DNA from 3 places in the Paenibacillus sp. FSL R7-0333 genome. Region 1 is predicted to be linked to each of the others. Evidence: riboswitches for the same ligand, from Rfam matches in the RefSeq annotation. Region 1 holds a riboswitch; each other region holds the start of a gene.
The links. Region 1 has a riboswitch for cyclic di-GMP ahead of MKY86_RS29935 (flagellar assembly protein A). Riboswitches for the same ligand answer to the same signal wherever they lie in the genome.

Region 1 (3,274 bases):
GCAGCAGCATGACTACCAGGCCGTAATTCACGGATTGCTGGCGGGATTCCACATTCTTGGCCAGCTGGCGCGCTGCCTCAAGCAGTCCGTCCGTCTCTGTCCGCAGCAGGCATGCGAGGCTGTGCAGACGATGCTGCATTACCCCGGCGTGTCCGGCGTACAGGCCGCTGCCGGTGACCTGGCCGCTAACGTATATACTGCCGGTGGCTATAATTGTAGATTGGCGGATATCGCCATAGACGTACACATTCCCGAGGGCTTCAATTCGTACAGGTCCTTCCAGATCTCCCGGTACAATGATGTCACCTGCGAACATAACATCGCCCGCAGGATCTGTCATCTCTCTGGCCAGAAGACTGACCGGAGGGAAGTCACATATCCGGACGCTGCCGCTTCCTCCGCAGATACGGGGCCTGCCGGTGTGCCGGGCTACGATATTACCACAGGGAAGGAGCTTGGCATGATTACCGGCAGCAAAGTAGATATCCTGCGGCGGGGGAGGGGGCAGGACCCTTCCGTCTGTGTCGAGGCCGGGAATGCCTTCTTCCGGCGGCAGCTTGCGGGCGAAGACTTCGCCTGCAAAGGCAAAGGGGGCTCCCGGGAAACGGAGATACTCCAAGGGTTCCGCAGGCTTCTGACCCCGGGCTCCCTGTCCCTGAAGCATCCGGTTCCCCTCCAGTGTATGCTCAGGCAGCAGGAATTCCAGCCGGGCTTCCTTGCCGGGCAGCGGGGCTCTGCCTTCAGCGATGCATACGGGGAGATATGTAGGGTTCGTAAGCTCCGCGTACAGGGCGGGAATGTTCAGGTTGCGCAGAATAAAACGGTTGTCCAGTGAGGCGATAATCTGTTCTATGGTGAGCGTGGACAGCAGCATCGCCGGATTGGGCTGGGCACGGACGACCGCTTCGAAGGCGGCGGGGCAGTTGACCAGATTCCAGGCGTACTTCTCTGCACGGTATAAAGTGAAGTAGACCTTGAGCTTGTCAGTCGATACGGTAATTTCATATTGCGGCTTCTCACAGATCTCCCAAGTGATATAATCCGCTCTGGTCACCTCGGTTGGCTCTGTAACGGTCTTCCAGTTGATCTTCAGGACAACAGGGTGGACCGCAGAAATGCGGGCGGGAGCACCTCCGGGGAGCGGGGGAGTAATGAATATCTGGTTGTCCTGCACGAGGATAATTCCATTCTTATCTCCAGTTGTCCCGTCAGAAGCTCGGCCCTCCACAGAGAATGAATCCAGGAGACCTTTACGTTCGAGCATCAGGGACTCTACGAATTCATATCGGCTTGGTTCGATATCCTGCTGCGGCATGGTTGTAACCTCACTTTTTCGTATGATCAATGGCAATTCGTACAGAAAAAGAACATCATCAAGCCTGGGAGGCTTGCCCTCCTGAACAGCTGGCTTAAGTGGTCTCTATTGGCAGCCTGGCAACCGTAAACGCAGATTCCGGCGTTCTTAGGCCCATAGCTTTGCGTCCTGCCCTTTCGGGGAGTTTGCCTTTAGAAATAGATCAATGATATACATCCTGTAGAGGTGGGAGTTATGGTCGACTGTAATCGACAAAAAGAGTCATAAATAGTTCTTGCGCGTCATTAATTTCTGCAAACAAGCTTAATTCTAGTACTTAAAGAGCTATTTTTCAACTATATTATGCCTATTTATCAAAAAACTCGAAATATGCAGCTCTAATTCGACAAAAAAACTGGTTTCCCAGCGCTTACAGCTTATGGAAGAGGCAGAGGGAGGAAAGTATGAGCATTCAACTGTTGGGACACCCTGGGCTTGGTAAGACTCGGAGTGTTCTTTTTTGATAAGCGGTTTTGCGAGTGTTAATGTTATGTGTATGTTAACTATGTAAATAAACACAAACATTCAGTGTATTATTTCGTAATAAAACCGAAGACATCGCAAATTCATTGTAATATAATCTAACTCATACCAAGGAAACGCGAATTAATGTTAACTAATATAACATTAATAGAGATAGCGACATCAGGAGAGGAGCATAAACCATGCAGATTGCAGCAACACCTTACATCTGGCCTTATGACGGGGCTGTGGACCCGGCGAAGACAGCGCTGATGATTATCGACATGCAGACGGATTTTTGCGGCAAGGGCGGTTACGTCGAGAGAATGGGTTATGACCTCTCATTAACAGCGAGGGCGATCCAGCCCATTCAGCGGCTGCTGGCCCGTATCCGGGACATCGAAGGCTTCAACGTGATCCATACCCGCGAGGGGCATAAGCCGGATCTGTCGGATCTGCCGGCGAACAAGCGGTGGCGCAGCCGCCAGATCGGGGCCGAGATCGGCTCCGAAGGACCGGCGGGACGAATCCTCGTGCGGGGGGAGCGCGGCTGGCAGATCATTGATGAGCTGGCGCCTGCCCACGGAGAGTACATTATAGACAAGCCGGGCAAAGGGAGCTTTTACGCAACAGACCTGGACCTGATCCTGAAGAATAAAGGAATTACCCATCTGATTCTGACCGGTATTACTACCGATGTCTGTGTACACACCACGATGCGGGAAGCCAATGACCGCGGGTACGAGTGTCTGATCCTTGCAGATTGTACAGGAGCGACGGATGAAGCGAATCACCTGGCGGCGCTGAGTATGGTTCAAATGCAGGGCGGAGTGTTCGGCAGTGTAAGTGATTCACAAGCGGTGCTGAAGGCGCTGGAGCAATACTAAATCATTCATAAACGGGGGAATAACCATGTGGAACAAGTCCAGAACAAAAGCGCTGATGCTGTTAACCTCGCTAATGCTGCTCCTGACCGCCTGCGGTAACAATACGGAAGCCGGGAAGGCTGAAGGCCAGGGAGCGGAAGGCTCGGGCGAGCTGAAAAAGGTGGTGCTCCGGCTGAAGTGGATTCACCAGGCGCAGTTTGCCGGCTTTTATACCGCGGTGGAAAAAGGCTTCTATAAAGAAGCGGGGCTGGATGTTGAGATCCGCCCGGGGGGCTCGGATTTCCCGGCTGTGCAGATGGTAGCTTCCGGCAGTGAGGAGTTCGGAGTTACCGGTGCCGACCAGATCGTCATCGCCAGAGAGAAAGGCGTCCCGGTCAAAGCGTTGTCCGCGATCTACCGCAAAACCCCGTTCGTTATGTTCACGCTCAAAGAGTCCGGGATCAAGACGATGGAGGATCTGGTCGGGCAAAAGGTAGGCATTAAGCTGGGCGGCAATGAAGAGCTGACCTTCCGTGCCATGGAGAAAAGCGCGGGCATCGACCCTTCGCAAATCGAAGAGATGCCGGTCAAA
Region 2 (3,274 bases), 6.6 Mb from region 1:
TCCCAGTGTGGCCGTTCACCCTCTCAGGTCGGCTACGCATCGTCGCCTTGGTGGGCCGTTACCCCACCAACTAGCTAATGCGCCGCAGGCCCATCCCCAAGCAGCAGATTGCTCCGCCTTTCATTCTTCTCTCAGGAGAAAAAAGAAATTATCCGGTATTAGCTACCGTTTCCGGTAGTTATCCCAGGCTTGAGGGCAGGTTGCCTACGTGTTACTCACCCGTCCGCCGCTAAGTCTGAAAGGAAGCAAGCTTCCTCTCAAACTCCGCTCGACTTGCATGTATTAGGCATGCCGCCAGCGTTCGTCCTGAGCCAGGATCAAACTCTCCAAATTGGTATTTAGAAAGAGCGATTGCTCATTTTGAAACATCTGACGAGAATTTACATTCTCTAATTTTGGATCTCACCGAAGTGATTTCCCACTCACTCGTTGTTCAGTTTTCAAAGATCAAGCTCGTTGTTAGTGTCGATGTTGTCGCCACCAGCAACTCTTATAATATATCACGTTCATCTGAGCAATGCAAGCTTTATTTTTGAAATCACTTATTTAAGTAATCTCTCATTTCCTTTGCCGCTCCAACAACGCTTATTTATAATAACCTATCCTTCTATTAAAAAGCAACCTTTATATAAATAAAAATAACCCGCTTAATGATTAAGCGGGTTATTCTCAGATAATGCTATAGTTCACAGCTATTCTTAGTAGAATTTCGCTGCAGTATATTTGCTTGCTAATTTGACCAGTTCTGTTGATGCTGTTTTCTTACCCAGACCTGCATCTACTGTAGTATCAATCGTCACCCATTTGCCGTTCAGGAACACTTCATTCCAGGCATGGTATGAAGTTACATAGCTTGTATTCCCCATAACCAACTTGGTTGGAATCCCTTCACTGCGGAGCATAGTAGCGAACAAGGAAGCGTAATCGTAGCAGATACCTTTGTTGGTAGCCAGTGTGGTGTCGTTGTTCGGAATATAATCTGTGCTTACGCTGTTGGCCAGAGAGTAGTCATATTTCACGTTAGCTACGATGTAATTGTAGATAGCCTTAACTTTGTCTGCATCTGTGGTCAGACCCTTTGTAAGCTGTGCTGCCTTTTGAACGGATTTATCGGAAGAACTCCACTTTACATTCTGTACAGAGCTCAAATATACGGCATTCACATTGCTCATGGAGAGAGATACAGTCTCGGAAGATAGTACTTTGTATTTGTTGCCGGTAGTATTCTCAAGAACGGAGACCTTGTAAGAGCCATTACCTTGTTGCAGCGGGAACGTCTCGGTCGGTTTGGAAGTGTATAAGTTGTAAGTATAGCTGTTATTGTCCTTGGTAATCATGAGCTTCATCTTCTTGTCCTTAGGAACATCGTACGAAACCCCGATAATCCCTTGATCAAGTTGTCCAACATTTAACCAGCTTGAATCTGCATTTGCCGCTTGAGCAGTGCCTGTCTGCACGGAAGTGACGATCACAAAAAGTGTAATCAGCATTAAATAAAACTTCTTCATGGATAAAACCCCTTTCGGTAGCTGGCTGCCATTCTTACGGGAAGGCCCTTTAGCTTTGCGTCCCTACCTTTCGATAGGTTTGCCGTTATCGTATAAGCTTTATCTGTCCAATCTACTACCACATAATGACAGATTCAGAATGAAAACAAACAAAAAAAGCCTCTTCATTCGGTAGCTGGCTGCCATCCATGACGGGAAGGCCCTTTAGCTTTGCGTCCCTACCTTTCGATAGGTTTGCCGTTATCGTGCATTAGCTTTTGATAGTTCTATCTTACCATATCCATCTCTATTATCAAGACCCAATTGCTAGATTTCACCACAAATATACTAAAATTTTATGTTTTTTCGACCTTTATCGCCTTGTCCTGATAGAATCAGGTCAGCTTCGCATGAATGATGAGTCTGTGGGTCGGATTGACAAGCGGATCACAGGTAATGAGGGTCAGAATCTTATCATCATCCTTACCCTTCAGTACTGAAATATCGGTAGGCTCTACAATAGATACATCATATACAACATATTTGTATTCCTGGCCGCTTGTAATAACAGTAATGGCATCCCCTTTACCGACCTCGTCCAGTCTGTTGAACAGCCGCCCTGCCGTTCTTGACCGATGCGCAGCAATCGCTGCATTGCCTACCGCGCCAATCGGAGCTGTCTCCTTCATATGCGCCGCTGCATGCTTCATATTGGTCTTGGTGGCGCCCTCCAGTACAGGCAGCTTCAGATCGATTTTATCGATTTCAATAATAGCGGTGATCTTGCCTCCCACTTCAATCTCGGGCGCTGTAGTGGGAACCGGCTCTTCCGCACCAGACTCTTCAGCCAGCAGCTGGGTGACTTCCGCATAGGGCTTGCTCAGATCCTGGCTGGCAGGAGCCGTAGCCGAAGGAACGATTTCACTGTAGGCCTGTTCAGCCTCTTCCAGCAGCTTCTGCTGCTGACGGTCCTCGTACCATTCGCTTCCTTTGGGGTAGAGCATAATCAGGACCCCGGCAAGTATAATCAAATAGGATAACTTCCGCATGACAATCGCCTCCGCAATATAGAATAAGTGCTTTCCTCCGCAGAATACGGGGAAGATATACGCTCTCTTTAGAATACCCACTTCCGGCTTCCAAAGAAATTAATGATTACTGTAATAAAGGTAACCAGCACCTTGGCCATCAGCACCTGGACTCCCAGCCGGTCAGTCAGTAGATGAATCAGCAGCACCGAAATGCCCAGCACCAGCAGATTCAGCACCATAAATCTCACCAGCTGCATCCGGTCAAAGCCGCCATCCCCGCCTCTGTCCCTTCCCTTGAAGGTCACCTTCTTATTCCAGACAAAGCTGTTGGCCGTCCCGGCACTGTAGGAAATAATCTGTGCAGGGGTGTTAAGCATGCCCAAGGAATGCAGCAGAGTAAACACCGCAAAATCTATGAACGTGTTAAGCAGGCCCACCGCATTGAATTTCAGAAACTGGATCATGCCTGCACGCCAAGCCTTATCTTGCATAATCGCTTTCCTTCCGCGTGTCTTCAGCCTCTGTCTCCGGGTAGCCTCTGGTCTCGCTTACGATATAGAGTGGTCTATCCTTCGATTCGTCATAGATCCGTCCAATGTATTCCCCAATCACGCCCAGCAGCATCAGCACAATGCCGTTAAACAGCAGGTTCACCCCGACAATGGATGCCCAGCCCGGCACGGTCCAGGAGGTGAAGACTTTCTGGAATAAGACCAGAAACAGGTAGATGAAGCTGGAGAAGGACAGGAAGAAGCC
Region 3 (3,274 bases), 6.9 Mb from region 1:
CTGCGCACCTCATCGGCCATTACAGACGCCCAGGGAGACAACGGCTCCCATAATTTCAAGGATGATATTATTGTGACCTTCCTCGTGAACAAGGATAAGAAAGAATCGCCGCTCCTGGTCATCTCGCTGGCCGATCTGGAGCAGGAGAGTCCCGATCTGGTGGCCCGGGGAATTCTCGGAGCGATCTTAGGCGGAGAGAAGTCCGGCATCAAAGCCGGCACGTCGGATAACCTGACCATCCAGTTCGCCTTCAAGGAGACCCTCCAGCCGCAGAACTATTATCAGGGCGACACGCTTGCACTGACTCTGAATTTCGAAGCCAACCAGGAAAAAGGCACGCTCAAATAATTCCACAAAAACAAACCATTCGAGGAGGAAATAAATGATGGGTATCAAAAAAACATTGGGTCTTGGCGTAGCATCGGCAGCACTGGGCTTGTCTTTAATCGGCGGGGGCACCTTCGCTTACTTCAGCTCCACAGCTACCAGCACGGCAACCTTCGCAGCGGGTACGCTGAAGCTCGGCTCTTCCTTCAATACTCCGGTAGCGCTGACGAATCTGAAGCCGGGAGACTACACCGTCCGCACCTTCACCCTGTCCAATGACGGGACACTGGATATCAAATTCCTTAAGCTTGCCACCACTTACACCGTGACCGATGCCAAGGGCGATAACGCGGGCCAGGATCTCGGAGACCACTTCAAGGTCAAGCTCCTGGATAATACGTACACCGGCGGTTCACTAAGCGGTCATGTGCTGTCCGAGATCTCCCTGAAGGATCTGAAAAACACCCCCAGCTACGATCTCGTAGCAGCAGGTGTACTGCCAGGCGGGATTGCCGCCGCCGGGTCCAAGACCTTCAAGATCGCCTTCGAATTCGTAGACAACACGCTCGATCAGAACATTTTCCAGGGTGACGGCTTAGCGCTGAACTGGACCTTCGATGCTCTTCAAGGAGTGGGAGAAGCCAAGTAGCTCAGGGGCCAGCCTATACAAATGAACATGGCTTTGCCGTCCTTTATTAGGAAGGCAGCGTTTCAGCAATCCATCAAGACGGCATATCCTCCCCCATCCGGGCGGGTATGCCGTTTCTTTTTCCCCGCTGCCGGGTTCAAGGATTTTTGTCCGTTTTGCGGATTTTTGTTATACTGACAAGAGAAAACGGCTTTGCCGGCCTTTGAACGGGCGGTACCGTTTCAACGAGAAAGATAAGGAGAATGTATAGCGCGAAGCATATAACTTCTTATTTTTCACCAAAAAAAGTACGGAGGGCGTTGTAATCGTGTCAGATACTATGGGAAGCCGCATCCACAAACTCCGGCTGGAGAAGGGCTATTCGTTATCCGAGCTTGCCGATAAGGCTGATGTGGCGAAATCATACCTCAGTAATGTGGAACGGAACATTCAATCCAACCCCTCCATTCAATTCATCGAAAAAATCGCTGACGCGCTTCAGGTATCCATTCATGCACTGTTGTATGGCGGACTGGCAGAGACGGAAGAACAGGCTCTGGACGGGGAATGGTTCCGGCTTGTTCAGGAGGCCATGGCCTCCGGTATAAGCAAACGCGAATTCAAGGAATTCCTCGATTACCAGAAATGGCGCATGGAACAAAAGGACAACTAGACGAGCATTATATGCCACAGGAAGACTCCGCACAGCAGGGAGGCCGACTTCGGCGAAGGCAGCCTTTCAAGCGGCATACAGAAAAGGCACAGCGTACCGGACGCTGTGCCTTTTCTGTATGTATCCGAACAATGATGACCGCCCTTACATCGCCTGGAGCGCCTTCTCACTTAGAAACCGGCGGATATCCTCCGCCGCGATCCCCGCCTGCTTGGCAGACATCAGCAAGTGCACCCATTCTAAATCCAGATCTACTGCCTGCAGCTCGTCATTCCCCTGGTTGGACATATCCAAGAAATCTCCTCCTAGAATTTTCGCGTCCCCAGGCAGTCCGGCCATCATAGTAGTATTGCTACTTTGTAGTATTTCTACTTTAGATCCGAGACTTTGTGCCCCTGTCTTTCGGCAGGTTTACCTTTTACTGGACCCTTTCCATCATGAAAGGATCTGGCAAGAATCGATGAAACCGTTCTCCGCAATAACATTATACAAGATCATATGCAATTAGTGTGTCGTTTTCTGGAATTTTTTTATGAAAAAATGTGAGGAAACTTAGCTGAAATTGCCAGCGGCTTGTATAAATATTTCCAGTTCCAAGTTCAAACACTAGCTAATAGTTTAATTATACTAAAGGGAACCCCATCCGCCCCGACTTACCGCTTCACGCAACATCGTATAGAGACAATTACCCATTTGTATGTATAACGGGCTGTTATATGTGTTTTTTCTATTTATGATAGTTCCGTATGAATACTGTAATGAATCATGCCAAATTGCGAACGGATTGACCGAAAGTATGAATTGATTACCCCGCCGGAAAGTAGCACAATAAGGTGAGAATGAAACCGCAAACATTTGCAGCTCCGCCAAGTGGCACACTGGATGCCTCGCGTGGAGTTTATCCGTTAGGAGGACCTATTCATGGCAGTCAAAGAGCCCTATAACGACACAGTATGGAGCAAATACTACGGCCCCAACCTGGGCTACATCCAAGAAAGATATGAGCAATTTGTCAAGGACCCCTCTTCTGTTGAACAGCATTACCGCGATCTCTTCACCGTATCCGGCCCCCCTCCACTGGCACCCGATGCCGAGAGGGCTCCAAGGCCTGCCGTATCAGCAGATGCCGAGTGGCTCAAGAAGGCTGTCAAGGCCTCGAAGCTGATCGCCAATATTCGAATATATGGCCATATGGCCGCAGACATTGACCCGCTGGAGCGCAGCACGAACCCGATGGCCAAATGGCTGGAGCTGGAGACCTACGAGCTTACCCGCGAGGATCTTAATGCCCTGCCCGCTTCGCTGATTTGGGATAATGCCCCTGCGGATGTGCATACCGCGATGGATGCCGTCCACAGAATGCGCCAGGCCTATACACAGACCATTGCTTATGAATTCGGGCATGTGCATGATGAACGCGAGCTGCGCTGGCTCAACAGCCAGGCGGAATCGATGACCTCCCCGGCTCCGCTGAATAATACAGAACGCAAAGAGCTGCTGAAGCGGCTGGTTCAGGTGGAGCATTTCGAGACCTTCCTGCACAAGACCTTCGTCGGCCAAAAGCGCTTCAGCCTGGAGGGCAATGATGCCCTTGTGCCGATGCTGGATGAGATTGTGCGGGCTGCCGCGCATGACGGCGCAGAGCA

Region 2: linked by a shared signal. The riboswitch ahead of MKY86_RS01665 (transglutaminase-like domain-containing protein) and the one ahead of MKY86_RS29935 (flagellar assembly protein A) in region 1 are both predicted to bind cyclic di-GMP.
Region 3: linked by a shared signal. The riboswitch ahead of MKY86_RS00360 (anti-repressor SinI family protein) and the one ahead of MKY86_RS29935 (flagellar assembly protein A) in region 1 are both predicted to bind cyclic di-GMP.

What each region holds. Positions count from the first base shown of each region.
Region 1 covers NZ_JBBOBZ010000001.1:6,979,875-6,983,148, reverse strand. Annotated here, with positions in the region: gene MKY86_RS29935 (flagellar assembly protein A) at 1-1,315, opposite strand, end outside; cyclic di-GMP riboswitch class I at 1,423-1,515, opposite strand; gene biuH (biuret amidohydrolase) at 2,020-2,703, shown strand; gene MKY86_RS29925 (ABC transporter substrate-binding protein) at 2,729-3,274, shown strand, end outside.
Region 2 covers NZ_JBBOBZ010000001.1:395,264-398,537, reverse strand. Annotated here, with positions in the region: rRNA gene MKY86_RS01670 (16S ribosomal RNA) at 1-333, opposite strand, end outside; gene MKY86_RS01665 (transglutaminase-like domain-containing protein) at 699-1,508, opposite strand; cyclic di-GMP riboswitch class I at 1,522-1,602, opposite strand; cyclic di-GMP riboswitch class I at 1,676-1,757, opposite strand; gene MKY86_RS01660 (class D sortase) at 1,883-2,536, opposite strand; gene MKY86_RS01655 (GtrA family protein) at 2,605-3,009, opposite strand; gene MKY86_RS01650 (glycosyltransferase family 2 protein) at 2,999-3,274, opposite strand, start outside.
Region 3 covers NZ_JBBOBZ010000001.1:91,701-94,974, reverse strand. Annotated here, with positions in the region: gene MKY86_RS00375 (TasA family protein) at 1-348, shown strand, start outside; gene MKY86_RS00370 (TasA family protein) at 386-976, shown strand; gene MKY86_RS00365 (helix-turn-helix domain-containing protein) at 1,296-1,628, shown strand; gene MKY86_RS00360 (anti-repressor SinI family protein) at 1,773-1,916, opposite strand; cyclic di-GMP riboswitch class I at 1,951-2,054, opposite strand; gene MKY86_RS00355 (2-oxoglutarate dehydrogenase E1 component) at 2,550-3,274, shown strand, end outside.